DNA from 3 places in the Pelagerythrobacter sp. genome. Region 2 is predicted to be linked to each of the others. Evidence: riboswitches for the same ligand, from Rfam matches in the RefSeq annotation. Region 2 holds a riboswitch; each other region holds the start of a gene.
The links. Region 2 has a riboswitch for cobalamin ahead of ACE3QC_RS12245 (ABC transporter substrate-binding protein). Riboswitches for the same ligand answer to the same signal wherever they lie in the genome.

Region 1: another riboswitch for cobalamin. It lies ahead of metE (5-methyltetrahydropteroyltriglutamate--homocysteine S-methyltransferase); the one in region 2 lies ahead of ACE3QC_RS12245 (ABC transporter substrate-binding protein).
Region 3: another riboswitch for cobalamin. It lies ahead of ACE3QC_RS00665 (TonB-dependent receptor plug domain-containing protein); the one in region 2 lies ahead of ACE3QC_RS12245 (ABC transporter substrate-binding protein).

The regions. Positions count from the first base shown of each region.
Region 1 is NZ_JAYSGI010000002.1:84,471-94,978, reverse strand. Features, by position in the region: gene ACE3QC_RS07435 (TonB-dependent receptor) at 1-1,721, opposite strand, end outside; gene ACE3QC_RS07430 (metal-dependent hydrolase) at 2,116-2,967, shown strand; gene ACE3QC_RS07425 (DUF2147 domain-containing protein) at 2,973-3,386, shown strand; cobalamin riboswitch at 3,484-3,699, shown strand; gene metE (5-methyltetrahydropteroyltriglutamate--homocysteine S-methyltransferase) at 3,811-6,114, shown strand; gene ACE3QC_RS07415 (acyl-CoA thioesterase) at 6,119-6,919, shown strand; gene ACE3QC_RS07410 (tRNA (guanosine(46)-N(7))-methyltransferase TrmB) at 7,088-7,789, opposite strand; gene ACE3QC_RS07405 (sulfite exporter TauE/SafE family protein) at 8,187-8,951, opposite strand; gene ACE3QC_RS07400 (helix-turn-helix transcriptional regulator) at 9,134-9,961, shown strand; gene ctrA (response regulator transcription factor CtrA) at 10,310-10,508, opposite strand, start outside.
Region 2 is NZ_JAYSGI010000004.1:47,633-58,140, reverse strand. Features, by position in the region: gene ACE3QC_RS12260 (sigma-70 family RNA polymerase sigma factor) at 1-584, shown strand, start outside; gene ACE3QC_RS12255 (sensor histidine kinase) at 619-2,886, shown strand; gene ACE3QC_RS12250 (response regulator) at 2,872-3,489, opposite strand; cobalamin riboswitch at 3,622-3,833, shown strand; gene ACE3QC_RS12245 (ABC transporter substrate-binding protein) at 4,006-4,842, shown strand; gene ACE3QC_RS12240 (FecCD family ABC transporter permease) at 4,839-5,822, shown strand; gene ACE3QC_RS12235 (ABC transporter ATP-binding protein) at 5,819-6,592, shown strand; gene ACE3QC_RS12230 (DUF1289 domain-containing protein) at 6,570-6,761, opposite strand; tRNA gene ACE3QC_RS12225 (tRNA-Gly) at 6,790-6,863, opposite strand; gene ACE3QC_RS12220 (MFS transporter) at 6,902-8,464, opposite strand; gene ACE3QC_RS12215 (CoA-acylating methylmalonate-semialdehyde dehydrogenase) at 8,687-10,183, shown strand; gene ACE3QC_RS12210 (hypothetical protein) at 10,262-10,508, shown strand, end outside.
Region 3 is NZ_JAYSGI010000001.1:114,603-125,110, reverse strand. Features, by position in the region: gene thpR (RNA 2',3'-cyclic phosphodiesterase) at 1-136, shown strand, start outside; gene ACE3QC_RS00670 (M3 family metallopeptidase) at 248-2,497, shown strand; gene ACE3QC_RS00665 (TonB-dependent receptor plug domain-containing protein) at 2,740-4,632, opposite strand; cobalamin riboswitch at 4,721-4,919, opposite strand; gene ACE3QC_RS00660 (cell wall hydrolase) at 5,130-6,263, shown strand; gene ACE3QC_RS00655 (hypothetical protein) at 6,372-6,722, shown strand; gene ACE3QC_RS00650 (putative bifunctional diguanylate cyclase/phosphodiesterase) at 6,804-8,765, shown strand; gene mdh (malate dehydrogenase) at 8,982-9,944, shown strand; gene ACE3QC_RS00640 (hypothetical protein) at 9,955-10,425, shown strand; gene sucD (succinate--CoA ligase subunit alpha) at 10,425-10,508, shown strand, end outside.

The DNA.
Region 1 (10,508 bases), on a different contig from region 2:
CAGGATTCTGTCGTGACCAGGTTCCGGCTCAAAAAATAGTTATGGCCCAGCTCATTTAGATTACCCAGTGGGTTGGGGTCGACATAAACACAGTCGAATTCCGTGGTGTCTGGATTGCAGTCGACGTATTCCGGAGGAGCGCCCTTTCTATTGTAAAGGTTGTAGGCGATGTATGAGAAAGCGTTGTTCAGTACGAAATAATCATCTTGAGTTTTGAAATTCAGGTAGTTGGCACCGATATTGAAATTGAAAGGCCCGTCCCACTCCGATTGCAGGCGAAATTCCTGCGACCACTGACGGTTACGGGAACGGCTGATGTCGATTGCTAGAAGACGGTTCGACGCTCCAAGTTGGGGGTCGGTGAACACTCCTCCAGGTGCCGCAAACTCTTGGCTTATTGGTGCGCCGAAGAAAAGATCCACAAGGCCCGAGGTGTCATTGAAAATCGGATCCGACACGAACCTGTTATAGTCTTGGGACGAATAATAGCGATCGCGTGCGTATGCGGTCTGAGAAACAAACGTCAAACCATCCGAAACGTCGAAATCGGCATTGAATTGGACTAGATCATTCTTGGCACGAAAAACGGGGTCGTAACTGGTTTCGATTTCTCGAAGATTTCGCGATTGCACAACATTCGCAAAGGGATCGCCGGAGAGAAAGGCCGGCACTACCTCTCCGGTCGTCGGGTCCAGCCCCATAGTGACGACAAGCCGCCCGGCGGCGATGAATGCGAGCGCTTCTGCATTGGGCGCTCCGAAAGCGTCGTCGTCGTACAGTGATCGCGGCAGGCAACCCTGGCTGAACTTGGAGGATAGCGGGATCGGTTCGAACGGAGTGACACCCGGAACCGGCGTGTCGCCGATCATGGTCTTGCCCGGATCACGCGTGCACAGGTTCTTGCCCGTCCGCGATCTGTTGTCGTCCTCCTCGAAATGCTGCCAGATCAGATTGGCCCTGAAACGGTCGCTCGGCTCCCATTCGAGAATCGCTCTCGTCGACCAGAGATCGCGACCGTTCACATCGTTACGGGTGAACGTGTTGTAGTCGTAGCCCTTGCGCTTGGTCCAAGCTCCTGCCGCGCGAAAGGCGAGGGCGTCGCCGATCGGAATATTTATCATTCCGCCAAGGCGCCTGGTTTCGTAGCTCCCCACCTCTCCGCTGATTTCGCCTTCGAACTCCGACGTCGGCATCGCCGGAATGAGATTGACGACACCGCCGGTCGCGTTGCGACCGTAAAGCGTTCCTTGCGGCCCCCTCAGAACCTCGACCCGCGCCATATCGAAGAACTCGGATTCGAACAGGCGATTGCGAATCAGCGGGGTATTATTGAAACTCACAGCGACTGCCGGATCCGATGATGCGGAAATCGATTTCGTGCCGATGCCGCGGATCGAGAAATTGTACATGCTGAAGTTCGACTTCGAGAAGTTCACATTGGGAACGGCTCGCAGCAACTCCGAACCACCCTCGATCTTCTGATTATCGAGTGCTTCGGCCGATATCGCCGAAATGGCGATCGGCACGTCGAGAATGGATTCCTCACGCTTTTGCGCCGTGACGATGATCACGTTCCCACCCGGCTCGACTTCATCGCCGCCGATCGCGCCGATGGTCGCAGCAGGCTGCGCGGCGTCTTGCGCTTGACCGGGCACCGCGCCGAACGCGGCAATGGCAATAATGCTTGTCGTGCACGCTGCGCGAGCCAGGAAACTTCCCATCAAGTCCTCTCCCCGTTTTTTGCCCCATTGTCCGGACCGACGAGAGCCGACCCCGGCAGGAACGTATTTTCGTTGTCGTGTCGTGCAGGCCTAAAGCCAGAAGGCTTCCACCCACGCTCGGCGAAACCTGTCGCGCCCGCTACCGACCCAACGCTCCAAACGCTCCAAACGCTATCATCACTAACAACGATGTCAACAAGGATCGTTGTCGCGCTCGGTGTTGCCGTCACCGGTAATTTTCGGCTTCTGGGAAAATTCGCCTAAGGCCATGTAGTAGAAGCTTAAATTTCGTAGATGGATCTCGCTTCGAGCGGAAAGTGCGAAAATATCGCTTGCTACTGATCAGCGATTAGATATTTACATCAGTGTAAATATTGTACTGGAGCCCTCGACGATGTCCGCTGTGACACCTGAACCGGATAGCATCCACAGGCGCGACCTGCGATTTGGAAGGGATGTCGCCCTAGACCGCTGGTGGCACGGAGGAGATGCTGGCCGAACCGCCTTTTTCAACGCCCTGTCGTCGACATTCCCCGTGGGCGAGAAGTTCTTCATGACCGCGGTGCGCCACTTCAAGGACGAAACGCCGGAACTGCTTCGCGAGCAGATCGAGGATTTCATCTATCAGGAATCGATGCACACTCGCGAGCATGTCGTGTTCAATCGCCAGGCTGCCGAAGCAGGATTCGATATCGCACCGCTGGAAGAACGTGCGCGCCGCACAATCAGCTGGGCCCGGCGACGTTCACCCGTGCAGCAACTCGCCGCGACGTGTGCTCTCGAGCACTTTACGGCCACGCTCGCGAATGACCTCCTGGCCGACCCACTGCATCTCGAGGGTGCGTCCGAAGAACCTGCTCGCTTGTGGAAATGGCATGCGATCGAGGAAATCGAGCATAAGGCAGTCGCGTTCGACACCTATCTCGTCGCGACACGCAAGATGACGCGATTTCGCCGTTGGCTCAAACGCAGTGCGGTAATGGCCGTAACCAGCATGCGCTTCCACTATGTCATATATCGCAACACGGCGGATTTGCTCGCGCAGGATGGGAAGAATAACGTGCCAACGTGGGCGAAACTCCTGGCATATCTTTACGGCCGTCCCGGACCGATGCGGAAGCTGCTCGCCGAAGTTTTCATCTACATGCGACCGGGATTTCATCCGTGGCAGGTGGATGATCGTCACCTGTTGAAAGCCGCTCTTGCAGAGCTCGAGCTTGATACAGGCAAGGGAGTTACGACGTGAAGAGGATGATACTCGCTTTCGCGGTCGCTGGTCTGCTCGCTGTCCCCGCGATGGCCGAAGCCAGAGATATTACGGGACTATGGAACACCGGAAGCGAAGGCGGCAAAGTCGAGATCTATCGATGTGGCAACGCCTATTGCGGCAAAGTGGCGGCCGCCTCGCGACTTAAGACCAACCCCGATCTGCGAGATGTCCGCAATTCCGATGCAAAGCTCCGCTCACGTCGCATCAAAGGCCTAGTCGTGCTGAAAAATTTCAGCGGCGGACCGGCCGAATGGACGGGCGGTCCGGTGTACGATCCTGAGACTGGGGACGGGGGACGCTCGGGTAAGCTCACGTTACTTCCAAATGGAAATCTCCAGGTGAAAGGCTGTGTAATGATGTTCTGTCGGACCAAAGTTTGGACGCGGGCAGATTGACTTCGTTGAGGCAGTCGGCTGCCGATGAACTGAACGGGGCTTGGGAGGGATATAAAGAAATCCTTATATGCACTCTTGACGCGGTCGAGCAAAGCGCCGATTGCGCTTGCGTCGAGGTTCTCCGGCCGGTTCGCCGCGCCGGAGCTAAGACGGGAAGCCGGTGCGCCTCGACAGGGGCAAGGCCGGCGCTGCCCCCGCAACTGTAAGCGGCGAGCGGCGGTCCATTCATGTCACTGGGGCTCGCCTCCGGGAAGACGGACCGCTCCGTGTCGACCCGCGAGCCAGGAGACCTGCCTCCGACGCGATAACGTCCACCGGCGGGGTGCCCGGTCTGGTCGCTTGCATGGCGCGCGTCCGGGCTTCCCGCCGCGCGTCCGGCGCGCGCGCCCGATCGGTCGCCCCGTCTTCATCGGGGTATATGAAGATGACCGTTTCCGTAGCTACCATGGGGTTTCCCCGCATCGGCCCACGCCGCGAACTGAAGTTCGCGCTCGAGAAGTTCTGGGCCGGCAAGATCACGCAGACCGAACTCGAAGAAGCCGCCGCCGGCCTGAGGACCGCCGCCTGGGCGCGTCAAAAGGCGCTGGGCGCCGACTGGCTGCCGTCGAACGATTTCTCGCTCTACGATCACGTGCTCGACACCAGCATGATGCTGGGCGCCATCCCGGCGCGCTACGATGTGGAAAGCGCCGAGGACGCCGGGCTCGATACTTATTTCGCGATGGCGCGGGGCAGTACGGGCGGGGCGGATTGCGGCCACGCGCACGGCAGCGTCACCGCGGGCGAAATGACCAAGTGGTTCGATACCAACTACCATTTCATCGTCCCCGAGATCGAACCGGGCGCCAGGCTCCAACTCGGCAGGCTCGAGCCGCTCGAGGAATATCGCGAAGCCAGGGCGCAAGGCTTCGAAACGCGCCCCGTGCTGCTGGGCCCCATCACCTGGCTGAGCCTCGCCAAGGGGCAGGGCATCGACCCCTTCGACCTGCTCGACGATGTCCTCGCGCACTACGCCACGCTGCTTGGCCTGCTCCGGCACGCCGGGGCGGAATGGGTGCAGATCGACGAGTCGATCCTGGTTACCGATCTGTCCGAGCGCCAGCGCAGGGCCTTCACCCGCGCCTACGCCAAGCTCGGTCGCGCCGGGCCGAAAGTCATGCTCACCACCTATTTCGGCGGGCTGGAAGACAACCTGTCGCTCGCAGCCTCATTGCCGGTCGCGGGGCTGCACATCGATCTGGTGCGCGCGCCCGAGCAGCTCGACGCGGTGCTCAAGGCGGTGCCGAAGGATCGCCTGCTCTCGCTCGGCGTGGTCGACGGCCGGAACATCTGGCGCGCCGATGTTGCCGCGCTGCTCGATCGGCTGGAACCCCTGGCCGCGCAGCGCGACCTGATCCTCGCGCCATCGTGCTCGCTGTTGCACGTACCGGTCGATCTCGAACTGGAAGGCAAGCTCGACGACGAACTCAAGCAGTGGCTCGCCTTCGCGGTGCAGAAGATCGGGGAGCTCGACCTGTTGCGGCGGGCGCTCGACGACGGTCGCGACAGCGTGGCGGACGAACTGGCGGTCGCCGCACGTGCCAGCGCTGCGCGCAAGACCGCCACGCGCATCCACGACCGCGCGGTCGGCGAACGGATCGGGGCGCTCACATCCGACATGCGCGAGCGCCGCGCCGGGCACGCCGACCGGATCAGCGCGCAGGCCGAAGTGCTCGATCTTCCGGCTTTCCCGACCACCACCATCGGCTCGTTGCCGCAGACCGCCGCCGTGCGCAAGGCGCGCGCCGAGCACAACCGCGGCGTGCTCGACACGGCGAGTTACGGCGCGTTCCTGCGCGAGGAAACCGAGCGCGCGATCCGCTGGCAGGAGGAAGTCGGCCTCGACATGCTCGTCCACGGCGAGTTCGAACGCAACGACATGGTCCAGTACTTCGGCGAGAAGCTCGCCGGTTTCGCCTTCACCGTGAACGGCTGGGTGCAGAGCTACGGCTCGCGCTGCGTTCGCCCCCCGATCCTCTATGGCGACGTGTCGCGGCCCGAGCCGATGACGGTCGACTGGTGGCGCTTTGCGCAAGGGCTGACCGACAGGCCGGTCAAGGGCATGCTCACCGGCCCGGTCACGATCCTCAACTGGAGCTTCGTGCGCGACGACCAGCCGCGCGAAGCGAGCTGTCGCCAGATCGCGCTCGCGATCCGCGACGACGTGCTCGACCTCGAAGCCGCAGGCTGCAAGGCGATCCAGATCGACGAAGCGGCGCTGCGCGAAGGCCTGCCGTTGCGCCAGCGCGACTGGCAGCGCTATCTGGACTGGGCGGTGGACTGCTTCAGGCTTGCCGCCGCCGGGGTCGGCAATGCGACGCAGATCCACACGCACATGTGCTATTCGGAGTTCAACGACATCCTGCCCTCGATCGGAGCAATGGACACCGACGTGATCTCGATCGAGACCGCGCGGTCGCAGATGGAGCTGCTCGAGGCCTTCGCCCGCTACCGCTATCCCAGTGCGATCGGGCCGGGGGTCTACGACATTCACTCCGCGCGCGTGCCGGACGAACAGGAGATGGTCGCGTTGATGCGGTTGGCGCAGAAGCACCTGCGCCCCGAACAGCTCTGGGTCAATCCGGACTGCGGGCTCAAGACCCGCGGTTGGGACGAGGTCCGGCCGGCGATTGCGGCGATGGTGTCGGCCGCACGAACGCTGCGCGCCGAAGCACGAGTGGAGGCCTGATCCGATGAACGAGACAGAGGGCGCGCGGGCTGCCGTGCAATTGATCGACATCGTCTTCCCCGGCGATACGAACCATCATGGGACGCTGTTCGGCGGGGTCGCGCTGGCGCACATGGACAAGGTGGCGTTCCTCGCCGCCTCGCGCCACGGCCGCGCGCCCTTCGTCACCGCCTCGTCGGAGAAGATCGACTTCGCCGCCCCCGCGCAGGAGGGCGACATGGTCGAGGTGACCGGCCGCGTGGTGCGCGTCGGCACCAGTTCGCTCGATGTCGAGGTCGAATTGGTGGCCGAGGCGCCGGTATCGGGCGAGCGGCGGCTGTGCACCCGTGGCCGCTTCACGCTGGTGGCGAGAAAAGGGCCCGACACGCGGCTGCCGCTCCCGCCGATCGCTGCAGCCGGTCCCGCGGAACCGGGGCGTATCCTCCGGCTCGCGGAGATGGTCTTTCCGGGGCAGGCGAACCACTACGGCACGCTCTACGGCGGCGATGCGCTGCGCATGATGGGCAAGGCGGCCTTCATCGCCGCCACCCGCCATGCGCGCGAGGTCCTGGTAATGGCCTCGTCCGACCGCGTCGACTTCGTCGCGCCGATCCAGGAAGGCGACATGGTCGAGCTGGTGGCCGAGGTGAAGATGACCGGGCGCAGCTCGGTTCGCGTCGCGGTCGAACTGTGGTCGGAAGAGCTTCTGAGTGCAACGCGCACCCATGCTGCGACGGCGCTCTTCACGCTAGTGGCCGTCGACGAACGCGGCGCGTCAAAACCGATCCGCGCGTTGGAGGTGGGCGGCGCTGAGCGAGAGCCCTGACTGACGACGGCAGGCAAACAATCGGCTGCGCCGCGCTTTTCTTTATTGCTCTTAAGAAGCTGAAAAATTTTTGTTGCGTCGGCGGACGCGAATCCCTCTTCTGGCAATCACGCAAGCGGAAATCGCGGCGACAGATAAAGCTGCGAACCTCCGGGAATCTCCTGCGAGCTAAAGGCGGCGGAACCTGAAATACCACACCTCGTGCCCATAAACCGTGCGCGCCTTGTGTTCGTAGCGGGTTTCGGACCAGCCGCCGGGGCGATTTTCCCAGCTTTGCCGCCCTTCGACCCGCCATTCGAAGCTTTCCGTATGACGCCGCATGACCGACAAGGCGTGGCGCAGGTACACCGGGTGGTCGGTGCCGAAGCGGAATTCGCCGCCCGGCTTCAGCTTGGCGGCGAACAGTTCGAGCGGCCCGTCGTTCATCATCCGTCGCTTGGCATGGCGCGCCTTGGGCCACGGGTCGGGATGGAGCAGGTAGAGCATCGTCAGCGCACCGTCGGGGATGCGTTGCAGCACTTCGAGCGCGTCACCGTGATGCAGCCGCACGTTGGCGAGCGTACCGTCGCGCACGTGCCCCAGCGCCTGCGCCACGCCGTTGACGAACGGTTCGGCGCCGATGAAGCCGTGGTCTGGCAGCAGGTCGGCGCGCTGGGCGAGATGCTCGCCGCCGCCGAAGCCGATCTCGAAATGAAGCGGGCGATCGTGTCCGAACAGACTTTCCGCCGTCACCGGGCCCTCGGTAGGCACCGCGATCTTCGGCAGCAGGTTCTCGACCAGATCGGCCTGCCCCTTGCGCAGCGGCTTGCCCTGACTGCGGCCGTAGAGCCGGTTGAGCGTGGTGGGATCGCCTTCCTTGTGCGCGGTCATGCGTGCGGCGCATACATGATTTTTTTGGGGCCTCAAGCGAGAGTGTTTTGTTTGCGCCCGCCCATCCGGGCGGAGTTGTTTGCTTGGCCTCAAGCGCCGGCGGGGTCCTTTGTTTGCGCAAGCGCATCCGCGCTCGCGATATCCTCGCTCATGCGACCTGCGGTCGCGTCGCTGCGGGCGCGCATTCGCGCTTGCGGTCGGCTGGTCGCCGACCGGACCCTTCCAAGCCATCGCTGTCAGGCACCGCAACATTTCCGGCCACGGCTGTCTGGCGAAATTTCGGTCCGCGACCAGCGGACTGCAAGGCCGAACGGCCGCCCGCAGGCACCCCGTAGCGTAGCGGAGGGGACAGCGCCGAGGACGAACGCGCGGATGCGCGTTCGAAAAACAAGGATCATCAGGATAACGCCGTATATATCCCCCACGCGCTCGTCACGCTCAGCGCGGCGCCGACGAGGATCAGCATCACCTTCGGGCGGAAATGCTTCGCCGCCAGCGCGCCGAACGGGGCCGCGGCGATGCCGCCGATCAGCAGCCCGAGTGTGGCCCCGGCGAGGTCCGCGATACCGAGGTGGAAGATGAACGTGGCCGAGATCGTCACCGTCAGAAAGAATTCGACCGAGTTCACCGTGCCCACGACCTTGCGCGGTTCCGCCCCCTGCACAAGCAGGTTCGAGGTCACCACCGGCCCCCAGCCGCCGCCGCCCGCCGCATCGAGGAAGCCGCCGATCAGTCCGAGCGGGGCGATCCGCTTCGCCTCGCGAATCTTCGGCGGATAGAGCAGCCCGCGCGCGAGCAGATACAGCCCCATCCCCGCGAGGTAGGCGAGCACGAAAGGCTTGATGACCGAGGCGTCGATCGAGGTCAGCAGGTAGGCCCCCGCCACCCCGCCGATCACGCCGGGCACCAGCAGGCGGACGAACAGCTTGCCGTCGATATTGCCGTGCAGCAGGTGGCTGATCCCGCTCGTCGCGGTGGTGAAGCATTCGACCACGTGGACCCGCTGCGATGCCTGCGCCGGGGGCAGGCCCAGCACGCCCACCAGCATCGTGTTGGTGATGACGCCGAACGCCATGCCGAGCGCCCCGTCGACGAGCTGCGCGGCAAAGCCGATCGCGATGAACGGCAGAAGCCCGGAAAGGTCGATGCCCAGAAATTCCATCGCGGCCCTCGTGAAGAAGCGCGAGGGCTAACCGCGATCGCGCATGCTGGCGAGCGCGGAAAAGCTACCTGTGCTGAAAGAAAAGGGCTTGGAAGCGGTGCGCGCTCGCCCACCCACCAGGCAGCCGCGTTTCCAAAAAAATCGTGCTGGACCCTCGCCCGGCCGTGTGGTGAGCAGGCGCCATGCCATCCACGCAACTTTCGCGGCGCTCGCTTGCAGAAGAGCTCACCGGCAAGGAACTGGAAATCCTGCGGCTGCTGGCGGCCGGGCACACCGTCAAGTCCATCGCCGCCGAGTTGGACCGTTCGGAAAGCTCGATTAACGAGCGGCTGCGCGACGCGCGGCGCAAGACGGGCGTGGGCAGCCGCCGCGAGCTGGCGCGCCTGCTGAACGCCCAGAAAATCTGGCACAAGAAAACTGATCTATCGTCGCAAGGCCCCGCCGCCGACACTTTCGAGCAGCCCCAACCCACGGGGTTCGCATGGTCGAAAAGGACGATTATCATGATCGCATCATTACCCCTCGCTGCCGCCGGGCTCATCTTCGCGGCGGCGACTTCCACGCAACCGGGTGACGCAACCCAAGCAACTCAGGCCGAAACATCGAGCCAATCGCCCCTGTCCGGCATTTGGTCGCTGGACGTAAACCGGATTCCCGAAAACGAACGGCCCCGGCGGGTGACGATGACGTTCAGCGTTTCGCCCGATCGGAAATGGACGACCCATGTCGAAATCGTCGGACCGGACGGTTCGACCCTCCAGGCGGATTCGACAGCGGCGCTCGACGGCGTCCCCGTTCCCGTCACCGGCAACATACCGTCCATCGACACGGTTTCGCTGCGCCAGCCCGAGCCGGGCACGCTGGTGATGACGCTGGCGAAAGAGGGTTCGCCCGTATCCACCCGCGTCTACACGGTTGCGAAGGATCGCCAATCCATGACCGAGACGATCATCTGGGCGGGCGACGGCATCCCGCAACTGCCGACGACCTATTTCAACCGGATCGGCTGAGGGGTGTTTTGTCTGGCCTCAAGCGAGAGTGTTTTGTTTTGCCTCAGGCGCCGGCGGGGCCATCCGGCCCCTTAGCTATCCTCGCTCACACGCCCTTCGGGCGCGTCGCTGCGGGCGCGCGTTTGCGCTTGCGGTCGGCTGGTCGCCGACCGGCCCTTTCCTAGCCATGGCTGTCAGACGAAATTCCGGTCCGCGACCAGCGGATCGCAAGGCCGAACGGCCGCCCGCAGGCGCCCCGTAGCGTAGCGGAGGGAACAGCGCCGAGGACGAACGCGCGGATGCGCGTTCGAAAAACGAAACTCGAATAGCGCCGAGGACGCGCGCCCGGATGGGCGCGCGCAAAGCGAATTACGCCGCTTCGGCCTGGGCGTCGGGATCGCGCAGCACGTAGCCGCGGCCCCAGACGGTTTCGATATAGTTCTCGCCGCCGCAGGCATGGCTGAGCTTCTTGCGCAGCTTGCAGATGAACACGTCGATGATCTTGAGTTCGGGCTCGTCCATCCCGCCGTAGAGGTGGTTGAGGAACATCTCCTTGGTCAGCGTGGTG
Region 2 (10,508 bases):
TGATGCAGGCCGGGCTCGTCGCCCTCACCGAATGCGCACAGCGGCACGATTCGCCGAGCGACGACGGCTTTGCCGCCTACGCCAAGCTGCGCGTGCGCGGCGCGATGGTCGACCTGCTGCGCAGCGCCTCGCCCGATCCGCGCGGCGCGCGGGCTAGGCGACGCATGATCGAAGACATGAAAACGAAGCTGCACGGCGAGCTGGGACGCGAGCCTTCCGCCGCCGAACTCGGGGAAGGGCTCGGGATGAGCACGAACGACTATCTCCGGCTCGAAAGCGAGCTGGCGGAAACGCGCATCGCCTCGATCGACGAATGCTATTCCGAAACCGACGTCGCCTTCGCTTCGGAAGAGCCCGACGCCGAGCGGCAGGTTCTCCAGCGCGAAGACCGCGAAAGCCTGATCGCCGCGATCGGATCGCTCGGCGATCGCCACCAGCTCGTGATCCAGCTTTATTTCGTCGAGGAACTCAATCTGTCGGAGATCGCCGCCGTGCTGTCGGTCAGCGTGCCGCGCGTTCATCAGCTCAAAGCCGCCGCGCTGGCGCAGATGCGCAAGGCGTTGGCGGCGATCGACATGAATTGACAACCCGGTCGGGCCGGGCAAGACTTCCGGTCCGATGCAACAGGGGGGTTGGATCGTCGCCTTGGGGGCGCTCGTGCTGGCATGCATGCTGGCGCTTTCGCCGCGTCCCGCCGCGGCGCAGGAACCGCTTTCCGTAGCCCAGCTCCAGCCCGGCGAGGACGCGCCGCCGGTCGCCCCCTATGTCCGCTACTCGAAGGATCTCGGCGCGGTGGGTGCGTTGTCGCCCGCACGCATCCTGACCGAACCGATGCGGCCGATCGCGGGGCGCGCGGTCCATTTCGGGCCTCCGGGCCAGCGCACCGCGATCGCGCTCGGCGTGCGCAACGCGGGCGACCGCGCGGGAAGCTGGATCCTCACCACCGGGCGCGGTTCGCTCAGCTATTTCCGGCTGTACGAAATTTCCGGCGACCGGCTGGAGCTGTTGGTCGACGGCACCGACCCCGCGGCGGCGAGCGAGAACTTGCGGACCTACCAGGCGTTCAGCACCGAGCTGGTGCTCGAGCCCGGGCAGGAGAAGACGATCGTAATCGATTTCCTGTCCGACAATTCGACCTACATGCCGCTGCGGATCGAGACCTACGGCACTTTCTTCCAGGATCGCCGTGCGAACATTGCCATGGTCGCGGGCGTGGTGCTGGGTGTGGGCGTGCTGGTCTTCGTCAACTTCCTGTTCTTCTCCATCACCGGGCACCGCGAATTCGCCTGGCTCGCGCTCGCGCAGGGCTTCTTCGTGCTCACCACGATCCACGCCGAAGGCTATTTCACGATCTTCTTCCTCGCCGACAGCCCGGTGCTCGGGCTGGCGATCGAGGATGCGATCAAGTGCGCCTTCGCCGCGGCGATGGCGCAGTTCGCGCGCAGCTTCGTGCGCACGCGCACGCTGTTCCCGCGGCGCGACCTCGCGCTCCGGCTGCTGATCGCGGCGAGCCTCGCCGTGATCGCGCTCCAGACCGGCCTCGCGTTCTTTGATCCCGCGCTGCGCAACGCTCTCCACCTCGCCACTTGGCTCATAACGGTGGGAGTGGCGCTGTTCCTGCCGTTTATCGGCTTCGCCGCGATCCGCCGGATCGGCCCCCAGCTCTGGCCGCTGCTGATCGGCTGGGGCAGTCTCGCGCTGTTCATAGTCTATGCCGCGATCGCCTCGATGGGCGTGTTCACGTGGCTGCCGATCAACTGGCATCTGGCCGGCCCGGTGGGGCTGTTCGAATCGCTGATGGTCACGCTCGCGCTGGGTCTGAACCTCGAGAAGATCCAGGCCGACAAGCGCGCGGCGGACGCGAACTATGCGCAATCGATGGCCGAGCGGCTGGCGATCAGCGAAAGTGCGGCAAAGCTGGCGGAAGAAAAGGCTTTCGCGCTCGCCACGGTCAACAGCCAGAACGCGCTGCTGCACGCCTCGGGCCACGACAGCCGCCAGGTCATCCTCGCGCTCAACAGCGCGGTCGACGTGCTCGAGCGCGACGATCAGCCCGGATCGAACCGCGAGCTGGCGAAGATCCTGCGCAGTTCGGCCGATTATCTGGGCGGGATCGCCGCCACCACGATGTCGGGCGCGGCGCTGGTCGGCAGCGAATCCGGTTTCCTCGCGCTCAGCGCGTTCAAGGGCGGCGCGCTGGTCGAGCCGCTGACGATGATGTTCAAGGCCCCGTTCGCCGCGAAGGGGCTCTCGCTCGAAGCCGAAATCGACGAGGGGGCGGTGGTGATATCCGACCGCCCGATGCTGATGCGCGCGCTCGCGAACCTCCTCAGCAACGCCTACCACTACACCGAGGCGGGCGGCGCGCGGATCGCGATGCGGGCCGAGGGCGGCCTGGCGGTGATAGAGATCGTCGACACGGGTATCGGCATGTCCGACGAACTCGTGCGCGAACTGCGCGACGACAGCGCGCCGCGATCGACCGCGGGCGACGAGCGGCGCGGATCGGGCTCGGGCTTTCGCTCCGCCCGGCGCCTGATCGAAAGCCTGTTCGGCAAGCTGGACGTCGTCTCGTCCGGCCCCGCCGGCACGCGGCTGCAGATCACCTTGCCCTGCGCCTGCCCCGAAGTGAGCATCTGCACCGCGGACGAACTCGACGCGGCGACGCCGGGCTGGCGCGTGCTCGATTTCGATCGCCGCGAAGCCTTCGAGGGCGCGCTCGGCGAAGCCCGTGCTCGGGGCCTCCAGCCGGCGGCGGCGACGTACGACGACACGACGATCACCCGCGGCCGGCTCGCCGAATCGGTCGCCGTGATGCTGGTCAAGCCGCTGTGCCGCGAGATGCGCGAGCACCCGGCGTTCGCGCGAGCGTCAGAGCAGGTTTAGTTCCTGCGCGCGCTCGACGATCTTGCGGTTGTTGGCCACGTCCAGCTTGCGCCGCAGTTCGGCGATATGGAACGAGACCGTCGGTTGCGCGATCGACAGGCGATACGAGATTTCCTTGTTGCTCTCGCCCTGCGCCAGATAGTGCAGGATCGCCATCTGGCGCGACGACAGCGCCACCGGCACTTCGCTCAGCCGGATCATCCCTTCGCGTATCTGCGGCGAGAGGTAGACTTCGCCAGTCAGCGCCGCTTCGCACGCGGCGACGATCTCGCGCGGGGGGTCGGCCTTGCTCACCACTCCGCGCGCGCCGAGCTTGATCGCATAGTCGATCTCGCCCAACTGGCTCTCGCCGGTGAGAACGACGACCGTCATATCGTTCGATCCGACGATCTCGGCGAGGACGTTCACCCCGCGCACGTCGGGCATGTTGAGATCGAGGATCACGATGTCGACCGATTGCGAGCGGACGAAGGCGCTCACCGTGGAAGCGTGATCGAGCGCGCCGACGATCTCGAAATCGCGGTGCCCGGCAAACAGCATCCGCAGGCCGTCCTGAATGATCGGATGATCGTCGACGATCAGGATCTTGTGCTTGACGGTCATCGCGGGCGCATCCGGCCGAGGGCTTGAGGCCTGCATTGTGCGCCATCGCGGCGAAACCGGGCAACCCGAATTTTTCTTGGGCCGCGCAGGTGCGCCGCCGGCACGCGGGATTGACACCGGCCGCCGTCTCTCGCAGGTTCCTGGGCAGACGGTGCCGCGCGCAGCGATGCGCAAGGCCGAGAGGGAAGCCGGTTCGACGCCGGCGCTGTGCCCGCAACTGTAGGCGGGGAGTCCCGGGCCACCACGTCACTGGCCGCCGCTCCATCCCGTGGGCGGCGCCGGGAAGACGGTCCGAGGGCGCCGATCCGCAAGCCAGGAAACCTGCCGTCGCGTCGTTCGTCCGGGGAGCCGGGTCAGCTCCAGCGGACGGGAAGCATGGCTTTCCCGCCGAAACGACAGCCACCGGCCGGGCTTCCGGCGTCGCGCCTTTCCGGCGCGGCGGGCCACGACTGTCGAGGCTGCGCGGGGCTCCGATGCCCTCCCCGCGAGAGCCGGTGCGTTTGGGGAGCCGATGCGATGCGCCGACACGCGCGCTCCGCCCTGTTCGCGATGCTCGCGGCGCTGCTGGCCGCAGGCTGCACCCCCGCGCCTGCGCCCACGCCGCCCGACGGTGCGCCGCAGCGCGTCGTCAGCCTCGATTACTGCGCCGATCAATACGTGCTGCGCTTCGCCGACCGCGGCGCGATCGCGGCGCTGTCTCCCGATGCCGGCAAGCGCTTCTCCTACATGCGCGCGCGGGCCGCGGGCCTGCCGATCGTGCGTCCGCGCGCGGCCGAGGTGATCGCGCTCCAGCCCGATCTGGTCGTGCGCTCCTACGGTGGCGGGCCCGAGGTCGAAGGTTTCCTGACCGAGCTCGGCGTGCCGGTGGTGCAGATCGGTTTTCCGCAGACGCTGGCCGAAGTGCGCGACGAGGTCGTGCGCGTGGGCAGCGCGCTCGGCGCGGCGGCGGAGGCCCGGCGGGTCGCCGCCGACATGGACCGCCGCCTCGCCGCTCTCCCGCCATCCGCCGGGCCGCGCCCCACGGCGCTATACATGACCCCGGGGGGCGTGACTTCGGGCGAAGGGACGCTGGTCCAGGAAGTGCTGACCGCCGCCGGGCTGGCGAACTTTCAGCAGCGGCCGGGCTGGAACCCGCTTCCGCTCGAACGGCTCGCCTACGAACGGCCGGACGTGATCGTGGCGGCTTCGTTCGACGGGGCCGACGCCTGGAGCGTCGCGCGCCACCCGGTCGCCCGGGCGCAGACCGCGCGCGCGCCGACAGTGCCGCTCGAAGGCGCATGGACGAGTTGCGGCGGATGGTTCTTGGTCGATGCGGTCGAGGCGCTGGCCGAAGCGCGCGAGGCGATCCGATGACCGCCCGTGCCAAAGCTCTGCTCGCGCTCGCGCTGCTGGCCGCGATCGCGCTCGCGCTGCTGCTCGGTTCGACCCCGCTCTCGCCCGCGCGGCTGCTGGATGGGCTCGGCTTGCACGGCAATCCGGGCGACGCGATCGTCGTGTGGCAGATTCGCCTGCCCCGCGCGCTCGCCGCCGCGATGGTCGGCGCAGCGCTAGGGATGAGCGGCGCCGCGCTGCAAGGCCTGCTGCGCAATCCGCTGGCCGAACCGGGCATCCTCGGCGTCTCGGCCACCGCGGCGCTGTTCGCCACTTTCGTGCTGTTCTTCGGCCTTGCGAACATAGGCCCGCTGGTCCTGCCGCTCGCCGCGATCGGCGGTGCGCTGGCGGCGACGCTGCTGGTCGCCCTCGCCGCGCTGCGCACCCGCTCGGCGGTAACGCTGCTGCTGATCGGCATCGGGCTGTCGAGCTTCTCCGCCGCGCTGATGGCGCTGTTGATGAACCTCGCGCCCAACCCCTTCACGCTGGCCGACATGATCAACTGGACATTGGGCACGGTCGCCAACCGCAGCGTCGCCGATCTCGCCTACGCCGCGCCGTTCCTCGCGCTCGGCATCGCGATCATGCTCGCGGCGCGGCGCGGGCTGGCGGCGCTCGCGTTGGGCGAGGAGGCGGCCGAGGGCATCGGGCTCGACCTCCGGCGTCAGCGGCTCATGGTGATCCTCGGCGCGGGGCTGGCGACCGGCGCGGCGGTGTCGCTCGCCGGCGCGATCGGCTTCGTCGGGATCGTCGCGCCGCATCTCGTGCGCCCGCTGGTGCGGCACGATCCGGCGCGGCTGCTGATCCCCTCGGCGCTGCTCGGCGCGCTGATCCTCGTGCTCGCCGACATCGGCGTGCGGCTGCTGCCGACCGATGCCGAACTGCGCCTCGGCGTGGTCGCGGCGCTGATCGGCGCGCCGGTCTTCGTGTGGATCGCCGCACGCGGGAGGCTCGGCGGATGAGCGCGCTCGAAGCCCATGCGCTGACCCGGCACGTCGGCGGCGCGCCGCTGGTCGAGGAGGCGAGCCTGCGCCTCGCGCCCGGCGAACTCGCTATGCTGATCGGGCCCAACGGCTCGGGCAAGACCACGCTGCTGCGCCTCGCGCTCGGCCTGCTCGCGCCCGACGCGGGCCGCGCGACAATCGATGGCGCGGACGTGCGCGGCCTCTCCCCCGCGGCGCGCGCGCGCAAGGTCGCCTATCTGCCGCAGGCGCGTCCGCTCGCCTGGCCGATGCCGGTGCGCGACGTGGTCGCGCTCGGCCGCTTCGCCCACGGCGCCGCTCCGGGCAGGCTTTCGCACGGCGACGCGGCGGCGGTTGCGCGCGCGATCGGTGCCTGCCGCCTCGCGGGGTTCGAGGATCGCGCGGCCGACACGCTCTCGGGCGGCGAGCTAGCCCGCGTCCACCTCGCCCGCGCGCTCGCCGCCGAAACCCCGCTGCTGGTCGCCGACGAGCCCGTCGCCGCGCTCGATCCGCGCTACCAGCACGAAGTCGCGCGGCTGTTCGCCGATGCGGCGCGCGCCGGGCGCGGCGTGCTGACCGTGGTCCACGACCTCGCGCTCGCGGCGCGCTATGCCGAAAGGCTGATCTGGATGAAGGACGGCCGGATCGTCGCCGATGGCCCCGCCGCCGAGACGATGACCGCCGAGCGGCTGGCCGAGGTGTTCGGGGTCGCGGCGCAGGTCGAGCGACACGGCGCGGCGGTGACGCTTACGATTTCCGGGCCGCTGTAAGCGCCGCGAGCCGCACCCGCGCGGCCTGCGCGATCCGTGCCCGTTCGGCTTCACTCGCGCCCGTCCACGCGCCGATCTCCGCCAGCGTGCGTCCGCATCCCTCGCACAGCGATCCGTCGGGCGAGAGCCGGCATATGTTGCGACAGGGCGATGGAACGGCGTCGGTCATGAACCGGAAGCTATCGCAGCAAAGGCGGTGGAGCGGGTGAAGGGAATCGAACCCTCGTCGTCAGCTTGGGAAGCTGCTGCTCTACCATTGAGCTACACCCGCTTGAGCGCCAGCGCCTTTGCCGCAAGCCCGCGCGACGGTCAATCGCGGATCGAGCGGCGGAAGGTCTCGGGCAGGAACAGCAGCCCGACCACGAGCGTCAGCGCGGCGATCGCGATCGGATACCACAGGCCGAAATAGATATTGCCCGTCGCCGCGACCATCGCGAAGCTCACCGTCGGCAGGAAGCCGCCGAACCAGCCGTTGCCGATATGATAGGGCAGGCTCATCGCCGAATAGCGGATGCGGCTCGGGAACAGTTCGACCAGCAGCGCGGCGATCGGCCCGTAGACCATCGTCACCAGCAGCACGAGCGCGGTGAGGATCGCGACCACCCGCACGCGGTCGATCCGCGCCGGATCGGCGGTCGCGGGATAGCCGGCCTCGGCCACGGCGACCGCGATCCGGTCGGCGTAGGTCGTCAGGTCGCCCGGCGCGATCGTGCGCTCGCCCACGGTGATCTCGCCGTCGCCGTCCGCCGCGTTGGCATAGGGGATGCCGGCCTTGGCGAGCGCGGACTTGGCCACGTCGCAGCCGGTGGTGTCGAAGCTCTGGCCGCCCACCGGATCGAACTGGAACGCGCAGGTCGCCGGATCGGCGTGGACCGTCACCGGCGCGCGCGCCTGCGCTTCGGCCAGCGCGGGGTTGGCGGCGTCGGTCAGCGCGGCGAACAGCGGGAAATAGCCGGCGATCGAGAGCGCGAGTCCGGCCATGATGATCTTCTTGCGCCCGATCCTGTCGCTCAGCCAGCCGAACACCACGAAGAACGGCGTACCGATGGCAAGCGCGATCGCGATCAGGATGTTCGCCGTCGCGCCCTCCACCTGGAGCACCCGCTCGAGGAAGAACAGCGCGTAGAATTGCCCGGTGTACCAGACCACCGCCTGCCCCGCGACCGCGCCGAGCAGCGCGATCAGCACCCACCGGAGGTTGCGCCACTGGCCGAACGCCTCGCGCAGCGGGCGCTTCGAGGTCGTCCCCTCGGCCTTCATCTTCTGAAACACCGGGCTTTCCTCGAGCTGCATTCGGATCCAGAGCGACACCGCGAGCAGCCCCAGCGAGATCAGGAACGGCACCCGCCAGCCCCAGTCGGCGAAGGCTTCCTCGCCCAGCCAGGTCCTGAGGCCGATCACCACCAGCAGCGCGGCGAACAGGCCGAAGGTCGCGGTGGTCTGGATGAAGCTGGTATAGAAGCCGCGGCGATCGTCGGGCGCATGTTCGGCCACGTACGTCGCCGCTCCGCCGTATTCGCCGCCCAGCGCGAGGCCCTGGAGCAGGCGCAACGTGACCAGTGCGATCGGCGCCGCGACCCCGATGCTGGCGTAGCTCGGCAACAGCCCAACCGCGAACGTCGAAAGGCCCATCAGCGCCATGGTGACGAGGAAGGTGTGCTTGCGCCCGACCACGTCGCCCAGCCGCCCGAACACCAGCGCGCCGAACGGACGCACCGCGAACCCCGCAGCGAAGGCGGCGAGCGCGAGGATGAAGCCGGTCGTCTCGTTCACGCCGGAGAAGAACTGCACCGAGATGATCCCGGCAAGCAGACCGTAGAGGTAGAAATCGTACCACTCGAACACCGTCCCGAGCGAGCTTGCGGCGATCACCAGCTTCGGGCTCTGCCCCGCGCCTGGCGCAGCGCCGACCGCATCGGAACCCGCCGGAACGGAGCCGCCCGTTCCCTCGTTGCCGCCTTGAGCCAAGTCATTCCCCTCTGCCCGTTTTGCCGGGAGACTAGCTCATTCGCGCAGCGCGGCAAGCTCGGTTCGCCCCTTGCGCCGACCACCTGCTCGGCTAGAGACCCGCACGGAAGTTACAGGAGAAACCACATGCGCCGGATCGACCATTTCATGAGCGGAGGAGCCGGAGGTTCCGCGGGCCGGACGCACAAGGTGTGGAACCCTTCGACCGGCGAGGTGCAGGCCGAGGTCGCGCTGGGCGACGCCGCGCTGCTCGACCGCGCGGTGGCGGCGGCGAAGAAGGTCCAGCCCGAATGGGCGATGACCAATCCGCAGAAGCGCGCCCGCGTGATGTTCGCGTTCAAGGAACTGGTCGAGAAGAACCATCGGGAACTCGCCGAACTATTGTCGAGCGAACACGGCAAGGTGGTCGACGATGCGATGGGCGACGTGCAGCGCGGACTTGAGGTGATCGAATACGCCTGCGGCATCCCGCAGGTGCTGAAGGGTGAGTACACGCTGGGCGCCGGGCCGGGGATCGATGTCTATTCGATGCGCCAGCCGCTGGGCATCGGCGCGGGGATCACCCCGTTCAATTTTCCGGCGATGATCCCGATGTGGATGTTCGGCATGGCGATCGCCGCAGGCAACGCCTTCATCCTCAAGCCCAGCGAGCGCGATCCGAGCGTGCCGGTGCGGCTCGCCGAACTGTTCCGCGAAGCCGGCGCACCCGAAGGCCTGCTGCAGGTGGTCCATGGCGACAAGACGATGGTCGACGCGATCCTCGATCATCCCGACATCGCGGGCATCAGCTTCGTCGGCAGCTCCGACATCGCGCACTACGTGTACAAGCGCGGGGTTGACAACGGCAAGCGCGTCCAGGCGATGGGCGGGGCGAAGAACCACGGCATCGTGATGCCCGACGCCGACCTCGACCAAGTGGTGAACGACCTCGCCGGTGCCGCGTTCGGTTCGGCGGGCGAGCGCTGCATGGCGCTGCCGGTCGTGGTGCCGGTGGGCGAGGATACCGCCGACCGCCTGCGCGAAAAGCTGATCCCGGCGATCGGCGCTTTGCGGGTCGGCGTCTCGAACGACAAGGACGCGCATTACGGCCCGGTCGTCACCCCCGAGCATAAGGCGAGCATCGAGCGTTGGATCGACACCGCCGAGCAGGAAGGCGCCGAAGTGGTGGTCGACGGCCGCGGGTTCTCGCTTCAGGGCCACGAGGACGGCTTCTTCGTCGGCCCCACGCTGCTCGACCGCGTCACCCCGCAGATGAAGTCCTACCAGGAGGAGATCTTCGGCCCCGTCCTCCAGATCGTGCGCGCGAAGGATTTCGAGGAAGCCGTGCGCCTGCCGAGCGAGCACCAGTACGGTAACGGGGTCGCCATCTTCACCCGCAACGGCCACGCCGCGCGCGAGTTCGCATCCCGCGTCGAGGTCGGCATGGTGGGGGTCAACGTGCCGATCCCGGTGCCGGTCAGCTACCACAGCTTCGGCGGGTGGAAGCGCAGCGCGTTTGGCGACACCAACCAGTACGGCACCGAGGGCCTCAAGTTCTGGACCAAGGTCAAAACCGTCACCCAGCGCTGGCCCGATGGCGGCGGGGACGGATCGAACGCGTTCGTCATCCCGACGATGGGTTGAGTGAACCAGCGCGGCGAAATGCGGGATAAACCGCGCGGCTCGCGTGTTGAGGGTGGGCAGACCGACAGGAGACCGTTCATGCGATTGACAATAGCCCTCGCCGCGCTCCCCGCCTTCGCTCTCGCGGCGTGCGGCGCCCCGGCGGACGAGACCGCGCCCGGCGCCGACACGCAGCCCGATGCGATGAAAAGCCCGATTCCGGTCGAGCCCGATGGCGGCATCGGTGACGGTGCCGGTCCGCCCGCCGCCGGCGGCCAGGCCGCGACCACGATCCCCGCCGCGCTGCAAGGGCGCTGGGGCCTCGTGCCCGCCGACTGCACCTCGA
Region 3 (10,508 bases), on a different contig from region 2:
GATCGGCGGCTGGCTGGCGCGCCACGCGCTGCTGGCGAGCAAGCCTTGGCGGGTGGAAGCCTTCGCGCTCTATTCGAGCCGGCTGACGCCCGCGGGTTCGCAATACGATGCGCTGGTGCGCTATCCGCTGGGTTGAGCACGCCCTTGCAATCGCGGGCAATCTCCGGTTCAAGCGCCGGGTGATATTTCATCCCGTATTCGCCGCGCCTTTCGCACGCGCCGGCGCCAAACCTGAACTGGAGAGACCATGAAGGCCCATATCCTGGCCACCACCGCCCTTGCCGTCGCGCTGGCGGGTTGTTCCACCATGCAGGAGGGCAACATGCAGTCCGCTTCCGATGTAGTAGCCTCGGCCGATATTCCCGCAGGCACCGGATACTTCGCGCAGCCGAGCACGCTGCCGTTCCACGCGCCCGACTTCACCAAGATCCAGGACAGCGACTATCAGCCTGCGTTCGAGCAGGCGATGGCGATCCACAACGCCGAGATCGCGGCGATCAAGGCCAACCCCGAAGCGCCGACGTTCGAGAACACGATCGTCGCGCTCGAAACCTCGGGCCGGATGCTGGGCCGCGTGGCCACGGTATTCTTCGCGCTGACCGGGTCGAACACCAACGATACGTTGGACGCGGTGCAGGCCGACATCGGCCCCAAGCTGTCGCAGCATTCGGACGCGATCACGCTCGACCCGGTGCTGTTCGAGCGGGTGAAGGCGGTCTACGACAACCGCGCCTCGCTGGACCTGACGGCGGAAGACACCAAGCTGCTCGAGGAAACCTACGAGCAGATGGTCCACGCCGGTGCGATGCTCGACCCGGCGCAGAAGGAACAGGTCAAGACGATCAACTCGCGCCTGTCCGAACTGACCACCGAGTTTTCGCAGAAAGTCCGCGCGGCGACGGTCGACGGCGCGCTGGTGGTGAGCGACCGGGCCAAGCTGGCCGGGCTGTCGGATTCGGACATCCAGGCGGCGGCCCAGCTCGCCACCGAAAAGGGGCTGGACGGGCAATACGTGATTGCGCTGCAGAACACGACGCAGCAGCCGCTGCTGCCGATAATGGAAGACCGCGCCACGCGCGAGCAGCTGTTCATGAACAGCTATAACCGCTCGGTCCACGGTGACGAGAACGATACCCGCACGCTGCTGGCCGATATCGCCGAACTGCGCGCGCAGAAGGCCGCGCTGTTCGGCCAGCCCGACTGGGCGAGCTACGTGATGTACGACCGCATGGCGCAGAACCCGAAGACCGCGCTCGACTTCATGCAGCAGATGGTCCCCGCCCTCGCCGCCACGCAGCGGCGCGAGGCGGCGGTGCTGAACGAGCAGATCGCATCCGAGGGCGGCGATTTCGAGGTCAAGCCGTGGGACTGGTATCGCTTCGCCGAGAAGGTCCGCAAGGCGCGCTACGACATCGACGAGAATGCGGTGAAGCCGTATTTCGAGATCAAGAGCGTGCTGGAAAACGGCGTGTTCTATGCCGCCAACAAGCTCTACGGCCTGCGCTTCGAACAGCGCACCGACCTGCCCGTCTATCACCCGGACGTGACGACTTACACCGTGTTCGACAAGGACGGCAGCGAGCTCGGAATCTTCTATTTCGACCCCTACCAGCGCCCGAGCAAGCGCGGCGGGGCGTGGATGAGCAACTTCGTGGACCAGAGCCACCTCTACGGCACCAAGCCGGTGATCTACAACGTGCTCAACATCCCCAAGGCGAACGCGGGCGAGCCGCAGCTCGTCAGCTTCGACAACGTCAACACGATGTTCCACGAATTCGGCCACGCGCTGCACGGCTTCTTCGCCAACCAGAAATACGCCAGCCTCTCGGGCACCGCGACGGCGCGCGATTTCGTCGAGTACCCGAGCCAGGTGAACGAGCTGTGGGCGACCTATCCCGAGGTGCTGCGCAACTATGCCAAGCACTACCAGACGGGCGAGGCGATCCCGGCCGAACTGATCGAGAAGATCGAGGCGGCGGCGAAGTTCAACCAGGGCTACGACTTCGGCGAGACGGTGGAGGCCGCGCTGCTCGACATGAAGTGGCACGCGCTGAACCCGCAGCAGGCGGCCGCGATCGACACGCCCGAAAAGGTCGACGCCTTCGAGCGCAAGTCGCTGGAGGAATTGGGGCTGGAGGTCGATCTGGTGCCGCCGCGCTATCGCAGCAGCTACTTCAACCACATCTTCTCCAGCGCGACCGGCTACAGCGCGGGGTATTACTCGTACCTGTGGACCGAGATGCTCGACCGCGACAGCCGCAAGTGGTTCCTCGACAATGGCGGGCTGACCCGTGAGAACGGCGATCACTACCGCGACACCGTGCTCAGCAAGGGCGGGACGATGGACTACTTCGAGATGTTCGAGAACTTCGCCGGGCGCCAGCCGGACGTGACCCCGATGCTCGAGGCGCGCGGCCTGACCGGCGACGGCGGCGATGCGGGCGCGACGTCGGACGGCGCGCTGCCGCCGCAGACCACGGGCGACGGGGCGCAGTGATCGTGGCCGCCCCCTCCTCACGGCGAGGAGGGGGCGGGCCTGGTTTTTCTCACACGAAGACACGAAGGCACAAAGATGTTGTGCCGGCGGCGAAGCCGCACCCAATGATGGTCAGGCGGCAAGATACCCGCTTGCAGATTGGTTTCGACACTTCGTGTCGCGATATTTCTTCGTGCCTTCGTGTCTTCGTGTGAGACCCAAATCGGTGCCCGGCTCGAAACGAAGCCGGGCACCGGAAGCCTTCAGAACCGCGCGCGGGCGCCGATGAAGGCGCTGCGGCCTGCCGTCGCGTAGCCGGCGACGGTCTGGTATTCGGCGTCGAACAGGTTCTCGACCCGGCCGAATACCTCGAACCGTTCGCCGAACGGCAGCGCGGCGCGCACGCCGGCCAGCGTGTAGCCGTCGAGCCGGGTGAAGTTGCCCGCGTCGTCGAACGAATCGCCGACCATGCGCACGTCGCCGCCCAGCGTGAGATCGGCCAGCGGGCTGACCCAGTCGGCCGAGAGCGTGAGCGCGTGGCGCGGACGGCGGGCGAGGACGTTGCCCGCGTTCGCCGCGCCGAGGGTGCGGTTCTCGGTGTCGGTCCACGAGTAGACCGCGCGGGTGATCCAGCGGTCGGACGGACGCGCGCCGAGTTCGAATTCGAACCCTTCGGCGCGCACGCGGCCGATGTTCACGTAGTAGCCGAAGGGCCGCGTGTCGCAGTTGGTGTCGCAGTTCGCGAACTCGATCTGGTCGCGCGCGTCGCGGCGGAACAGCGTGGCCGAGCCGTAGAAGCGCGTGTCCGTCAGCGAGCGATCGCCGTGGACCAGGCCGACGTCGTAGCTGGTGCTGCGTTCGGGCTGGAGCGCCTCGTTCCCGTAGTCGGAGAACAATTGGTAGAGCGTCGGCGCCTTGAAGCCCTCGCCCACGCTGGCGCGCAGCCGCAGCTCGCCCGTCAGGACGTAGCTCAGGTCGCCGCCGAAGCTGGTTTCGGTGCCGAAGCGCTGGTGATCGTCGACCCGCATCCCCGCATGCGCGGCGAGCCCGCCCATCTCGATCCCGAGCTGACCGTAGGCGCCGAAGATGCGCGTGTCCTGCTCCTCCTCGAACAACGTACGGTAGGAAGCCCACTCGTTCTCCGCGCCGAAATTCACCAGCAGCGGGCCGATCGGACGCCATTCGCCGCGCAGTTCCACGCGGTCCGAATGGCCGTCGCTGGTGAACGTGGGGTCGGCGCCAGCGACGGGATCGACATTGACCCGCTCGGTATCGGCGAACGAGTAGGCCGCGCTGACGAACAGCGGCCCGGTGTCGTAGATCGCGCCGGTGGAGGCCGAATACTGGCGGGTGTGCTGCGTTTCCTCGGTGTCGGCGAGCACGAAGTTCGGTGCCGGGAAGCCGTCGAGGTCGACGTCGCCTTCGGCATAGCGGCCGCGTGCGAACAGTTCGACGCTGGGCGAGAGGTAGAGCCGGCCCTGGCCGTTCACCGCCCACTGCTCGAACCCGTCGGCCTCGGCGCCGCTCGCGGCTTGCGAGAACCCGTCGGTGCGGTAGTAGCTCGCCGATCCGCCGAGGAAGCCGCGGTCGCCGCCGATCCCGCCGGAAAGCGTGCCGGTGGCGGTATCGCGCGCGCCGTATTCGGCGCTCGCTTCCAGCCCGCTGGCCGCGCGGGTGCTGGCGACGAGCACGCCGCCGATCGCGTCCGAGCCCCAGATCGTGGAGTTCGAGCTGCGCAGCACCTCGATCTTGGACAGGTTGCCTGCCAGCAGGTTGCCGAAATCGAACCCGCCGCCGGGTGCGGCCGGATCGGCCACGCGCACCCCGTCGAGCAGGACGAGGAGCTGCTCGCCCTCCGCACCGCGCACGCGGACCTGGGTCACCGCGCCCGGCCCGCCGTTGCGGCTGAAGGTGAGGCCCGGCACGCGCTCGAGCACGCGGGTCAGGTCGGCGCCCTGCACGCTCTCGATCTCGTCCTCGCCGATCACGGTGATCGGCTGACCGGTATCCTCCAGCTCGATCCGCGTGCCGGTGGCGGTGACGGTGATCTGGGTTTCCTCGGGCCGGAATTCCGAGAACGTCCCGGCGCTGTCCTGCGCCGCGAGCGGAGCGGCGAGCGCGGTGAGCGCCGTGCCGATAATCAGATGGTTACGCATTATACCTCCTGTCATGTGCGAACGTCGCCCATGACGGAGCAGGGGCACATGCCCCTTCCGCCTGCTTCCGGTTCACCCCGCCCGGCAGCACGAACGACCGTCGACGGGCAGGTCTCCTGGCTCCCGGATCGTCACGCCTCGCACCGCCTTCCCGGCCCCCCGAAGGATCGGCCAGTGGCATGTGGAGCGGGCGCTCCCCGGTCACAGTTGCGGGGGCAGCGGAGGCCCCGGGAGACGACCTCCCTACCCCCTTCCCTCTTCGGTCCGCCCGCTTCCCGAGGGAAACGCGCCGACAACCCATGACGTGCGCGCGCCCTTAGCGGCGGCTTCGCGGGTGCACAAGATGGCCGCGCGGTAACCGGGCGGAAAGTGTCCGCGTTAACCGCCGCTTGCGAGGTGTTCCGCCAAGGGACAGCCCGTGCGGCGCGGTCGAAATTCACCGGTCGCGCTGGTACGCGCCGGGGCGCGCTGCAAGCGCCGCAAGCACAAGGATCGCCGTGACCCCTGCCCGCACCCCTGCCTTCCAGCTTCGCGCGCGCCGCCGGCAGGCGAGCCTGTGGGCGCGGCTGGCGGGCAAGCATCGCGGGCGGCGGATTCTCGCGCTGATCGCCGCGGTGGGGGTTCCGGCGATGGCCGCGCCGGACGACTGGCGCGCCTTCGCCCCCGACGCCCGGCACGAGGCGGCCACATCCGCCGTCAAGCCGATGCCGTTCGAGCGCGCGGGCCAGAGCTTTCCCGGCTCGGCGTTCTATTTCCTCGAAGCCGCGCCGCGCGCCGACTACGCCGCGATCGAGAACGGCGCGCGCGTGTTCGACCTGACCGGTGCGGGCGGCGCGGCGGCCGAACTCGCCGCGGTGCGCAATGCGGGGCCGGCGGCGCGCGCCTTCCATTCGGCGGGCACCGGGATCGACAAGGCGCGCGCGCTGCAATGCCTCGCCAGCGCGGTCTATTACGAGGCGGCGAGCGAAGCGATCGGCGGCCAGCGCGCGGTGGCGCAGGTGGTGCTGAACCGCGTCGCGCACCCCAGCTATCCGAACAGCGTGTGCGGCGTGGTCTATCAAGGTTCTGAGCGGACGACCGGGTGCCAGTTTACCTTCACCTGCGACGGCTCGCTGGCGCGCCAGCCGATGAAGGCGGCGTGGGACCGCGCGATGGGCGTGGCCCGGCGCGCGCTGGCGGGCGAAACCTACGCGCCGGTGGGCCTCGCGACCCATTACCACACGATCTGGATCAACCCGTACTGGGCGCCGAGCCTCGACACGGTCGGCGTGATCGGCGCGCACCGCTTCTACCGCTGGCGCGGTGCGGCGGGGCGGCCTGCCGCGTTCACCGCGGCCTATCGCGGCGGCGAGCCGCTGGCCGCGCCCCACCCGCGCTCGAGCGTGCCGGAACCGGCCGCCGCGTCCGACCCGGTGGCGCTCGCCCGCGCTTACGAGGATGCGCGCAGCGCCGCGATCGGCGCGGCCCCGCCTGCCGCGACCCGCGTGCCCGCGCCGGACTATGCGCCGGCGGTCGAGGCGCGCGGCGGCGATGCGGCCTTCACCGCGAGCGACCTGCCCGGCGGCGGCGGGGTAAAGGCCGAATACGCCAACAGCGGTCGCTGGATCGCCGAGCCGGGCCAGGCGCGCTGACCGGCCGACAAGGGTTAAGAACGGGGAAACCCTAGCGCAAAACCCCCGCTTCACGAGTTGGCGCCTAAACCCGCGGAAGTCGCAACCCCGCAAGAGGGCCTTCTCCGCATGACCGTCCATTTCGCCGCTTCGCGTCTGAACGCGGACTCGCCGATCGCCCGCGTCCTCCGCCGCCGCGCCCCCGCCACCGCCGCCAACGACAACTGCCACGAGCGCGCCGACGACCGCCTGCTCCACGCCGCGCTGCGGCATTTCGCGCAATACGGGATCGGCGCCGCGCACGAGGCACGGGGCCAGGCCGAACGCGCCTTCTTCGCGGGCGACCGCGAACGCTACGACTGGTGGCTCGGCATCTGCCGTACGCTCGACGCGCGGCTGGCGCGATCGATCGAACAGGCGGAAGGCGATCGAGCCGGACCGCGCGCCGGCGCGCCGCTGCGGCCGGCGTCGGATGCCTAACGCCGGGTTTCCCGCGCGTTTCGTCGATCTGTAAGCGGCCTATTAACTATGCGGTGACCACTTTTCGCTAGGCCGGTCCCTATGGCGAGCAGCGATCCGAAGGACGAGGCAGACTGGGCCCTGGCCTATTTCACGAAAGGCGACGCGTTGTCCGAACGCGTTCGCGGCACGCTCGTCCGCACGCTCTACACTTTGCCCAGCAGCCTCGCCGCGGGCGCGGCGAGCGGGATCGCCGCTTCGCTGGTGGTCGCCTGGCTCAGCGGATCGACCGTGCTCTACGTGCTCAGCCTCGCGCTGACGGTCGTCGCGCTCGTCCGCGTGGCCGTGGCCGTCGTCCTCTCGCCCGACAGCAAGGCGAGCACGAGCAAGCTCGAGATCTTCTACGAAGTCGGCGCGTTCACGTACGCCCTGCTGATGGGCACCGTGGCGGCCGCCTCGCTGATCCTCGAGGTCGAGCCGGCGGGCAAGGTGCTGCTGGCGGCGAATGCGATCGGCTACGGCGTGGCGATCTGCGCGCGCAACGCAGGCCGCCCGACGATCGCGATCGGCCAGCTGATCCTCGTCTGCATGCCGATGTTCGCCGCCTGCCTCTATCTCGGCTCGCTCGCCTATTACGCCTTCGCGGTGACGATCGTGCTGATGGTGCCCGCGATGGCCTCGATCACGATGAACGTGTTCAAGGTGCTGCGCGACAACATCGCCGCCGCCGAAACCAGCGCGCGGCTGGCCGCCAAGATGCAAAACCTCGCCCGGACCGACGCGGTGACCGGGCTGGCCAACCGCGCCGGGCTCAACCACGAGATGGTCGAGAAGCTGATGAACGTGCCCGCCGACCAGATGATGGGCATGATCTGGATCGACCTCGACCGGTTCAAGGAAGTCAACGACCTGCTCGGCCACCCGATCGGCGACCGCCTGCTGCAGAGCGTGGCGCGGCGGCTGCAGGACGTGACGCCCGACGGGGCCACGGTGGCGCGCTTCGGCGGCGACGAGTTCATCATCTTCTGCGAAGTCGACAACCGCGCCGACTGCATGCGGCTGGCGAGCGAGGTCCACGCCGAGATCATGCGCCCGGTCCGGATCGACGGCGAGCGGCTGGAAATCGGCGCGTCGCTCGGCGTGGCGGTGCTGCCCGACGACGGCGCCGACGCCGACAGCGTGATGCAGGCGGCCGACCTGGCGCTCTATCACGCCAAAGTGGGCGGCCGGCGCCAGACCTGCTTCTTCGACAGCTCGATGAGCCGCGACCTCGCCCGCCGGCGCGAGATCGAGGCGGAGCTGCGCAGCGCGATCCAGAAGAACGAGCTGTCGATCTTCTTCCAGCCGATCGTCGACCTTTCCACCGGCCGCATCCGCACGTTCGAGGCGCTGGTGCGCTGGTTCCATCCGCAAAAGGGCGAGATGCGCCCCGACGAGTTCATCCCCGTGGCCGAGGAGACCGGGGTGATCGTCACGCTTGGCAACTGGATCACCGGCCAGGCGGCCAAGGCGGCGGCGCAGTGGCCCGACGACGTGACGATCGCGGTCAACCTCTCGCCGCTGCAGATCAAGGCGCCGGGCGCGGCGCTGGGTATCCTCAACGCGCTGCGCGAGGCGAACCTCGACCCCACGCGGCTGGAACTGGAAGTGACCGAGAGCCTGCTGCTCGACGACAGCGACGCGACCGAGGCGTTCATCCGCGAGCTGTCGAGCCGCGGCGTGCGCTTCGCGCTCGACGATTTCGGGACGGGCTATTCCTCGCTGTCGTACGTCAACAAGTATCCGTTCCGGAAGATCAAGGTCGACCGCAGCTTCGTCTCCGGCCCGGAAGTCTCCAAGCGCACCGAGGCGATCATCCGCGCGGTCGCCGAGATGGGCGCCCAGCTCGGGATGGAGATCGTCGCCGAGGGACTCGAAACCGTCGAGCAGGTGACCGCGGTGCGCGATGCCGGGTGTACGCTCGGCCAGGGCTACTACTTCAGCCGCGCGGTGCCCGATTATCTCGCGGCGATGCTGCTGGCACAGGAACGCGACGAGGGTTCGGGCCGCCGGATCGCGCTCTGACGACCCGGGCAGGCGGCGCTTTCCGATGCCTTATTGCAATTGCAAACCAATCGCAAAGATAGTTTGCTACGCTGCGCCTTTCGCGGTTGCAATCCCCCCGGTGCGGGCCTAGGTCGCTGCCGTTCGCCGGGCGCGGCTTCCTCGCGGGACCTTAAGGCTGCGCGCTTCACGGCAGACTTCGCCGGTCCCGCGCAGTTGAAGGACGCACAGCAGCACATGGCCCGGAAGAAAATCGCGCTCGTCGGCGCCGGCATGATCGGCGGCACTCTCGCCCACCTCGCGGCGATGAAGGAAATGGGCGACGTCGTCCTGTTCGACATTGCCGAGGGCATGCCGCAGGGCAAGGCGCTCGATCTCAGCCAGGCGGGCCCGGTCGAAGGCTTCGACGCGACGCTCAAGGGCACGAGCGACTACCAGGACATCGCCGGGGCCGACGTTGTCATCGTGACCGCTGGCGTGCCGCGCAAGCCGGGCATGAGCCGCGACGACCTGCTCGAAATCAACCTCAAGGTGATGAAGGCCGTGGGCGAAGGCATCAAGGCCAACGCACCCGACGCCTTCGTGATCTGCATCACCAACCCGCTCGACGCGATGGTCTGGGCGCTGCGCGAATTCTCCGGCCTGCCGCACGAGAAGGTCGTGGGCATGGCGGGCGTGCTCGACAGCGCGCGCTTCCGCCACTTCCTCGCCGAGGAATTCGACGTGAGCATGGAAGACGTCACCGCTTTCGTGCTCGGCGGCCACGGCGACACGATGGTGCCGATCCTCGAATATTCGACCGTCGCGGGCATCCCGGTGCCCGATCTCATCAAGATGGGCTGGTCGACGCAGGAGAAGATGGACGCGATCGTCAAGCGCACGCGCGGCGGCGGCGGCGAGATCGTCCAGCTGCTCGGCAACGGCAGCGCCTATTACGCGCCCGCAACCAGCGCGATCCAGATGGCCGAGAGCTACCTCAAGGACAAGAAGCGCGTCCTCCCCTGCGCCGCGCACCTGACCGGCCAGTACGGCGTCGACGGCCTCTACGTCGGCGTGCCGATCGTGATCGGCGCGAACGGCGTGGAGCGGATCGTCGAGATCGAGCTCGACGACGAAGCCAAGAAGGGCTTTCAGGTCAGCGTCGACGCGGTCAAGGAACTGCTGGAGGCGTGCAAGGGTATCGATAGCTCGTTGGCGTGAGGAAGACGCTATGAGCTACGATTTGATGGTTTTTGACGCGGAGGTTGCACCACGTGAGCGGGCGGCTTTCGTTGAATGGTACCATCATCAAGCGGAGTGGTCGGAGGGTCACACCTACGATGATCCAACAAATACCACGGCGGCTCTCGCCGCATGGTACGAGGATATTCGCCAGAGCTACCCGAATATGAACGGTCCGGAATCAGTGACCGACCAAGATCTAATGAAACCGGGGATCGAGGATCGGCTTGGTGATTATTGCATCGGGCACCATGTGATTTATGCGGGATTTCGCTGGTCAGAAGCCGAACAAGTTTATCCCCTCGTCCGAAGGTTAGCTGTCAAACACGGAGTGGGATTTTATGACGTGAGCGGCGATGAAGGAAGTGGCGAAATCCACTTCCCTGGAGAAGAATTGGAACCAGAGTCGCAGGGCACCTGGCGTCAGATCGCGCGCGAATTCAAGGAAATGGACACGTAATGAGCATCCTCGTAGACAAGAATACCAAGGTCATCACCCAGGGCATGACGGGTGACACCGGCACGTTCCACACCCAGCAGGCG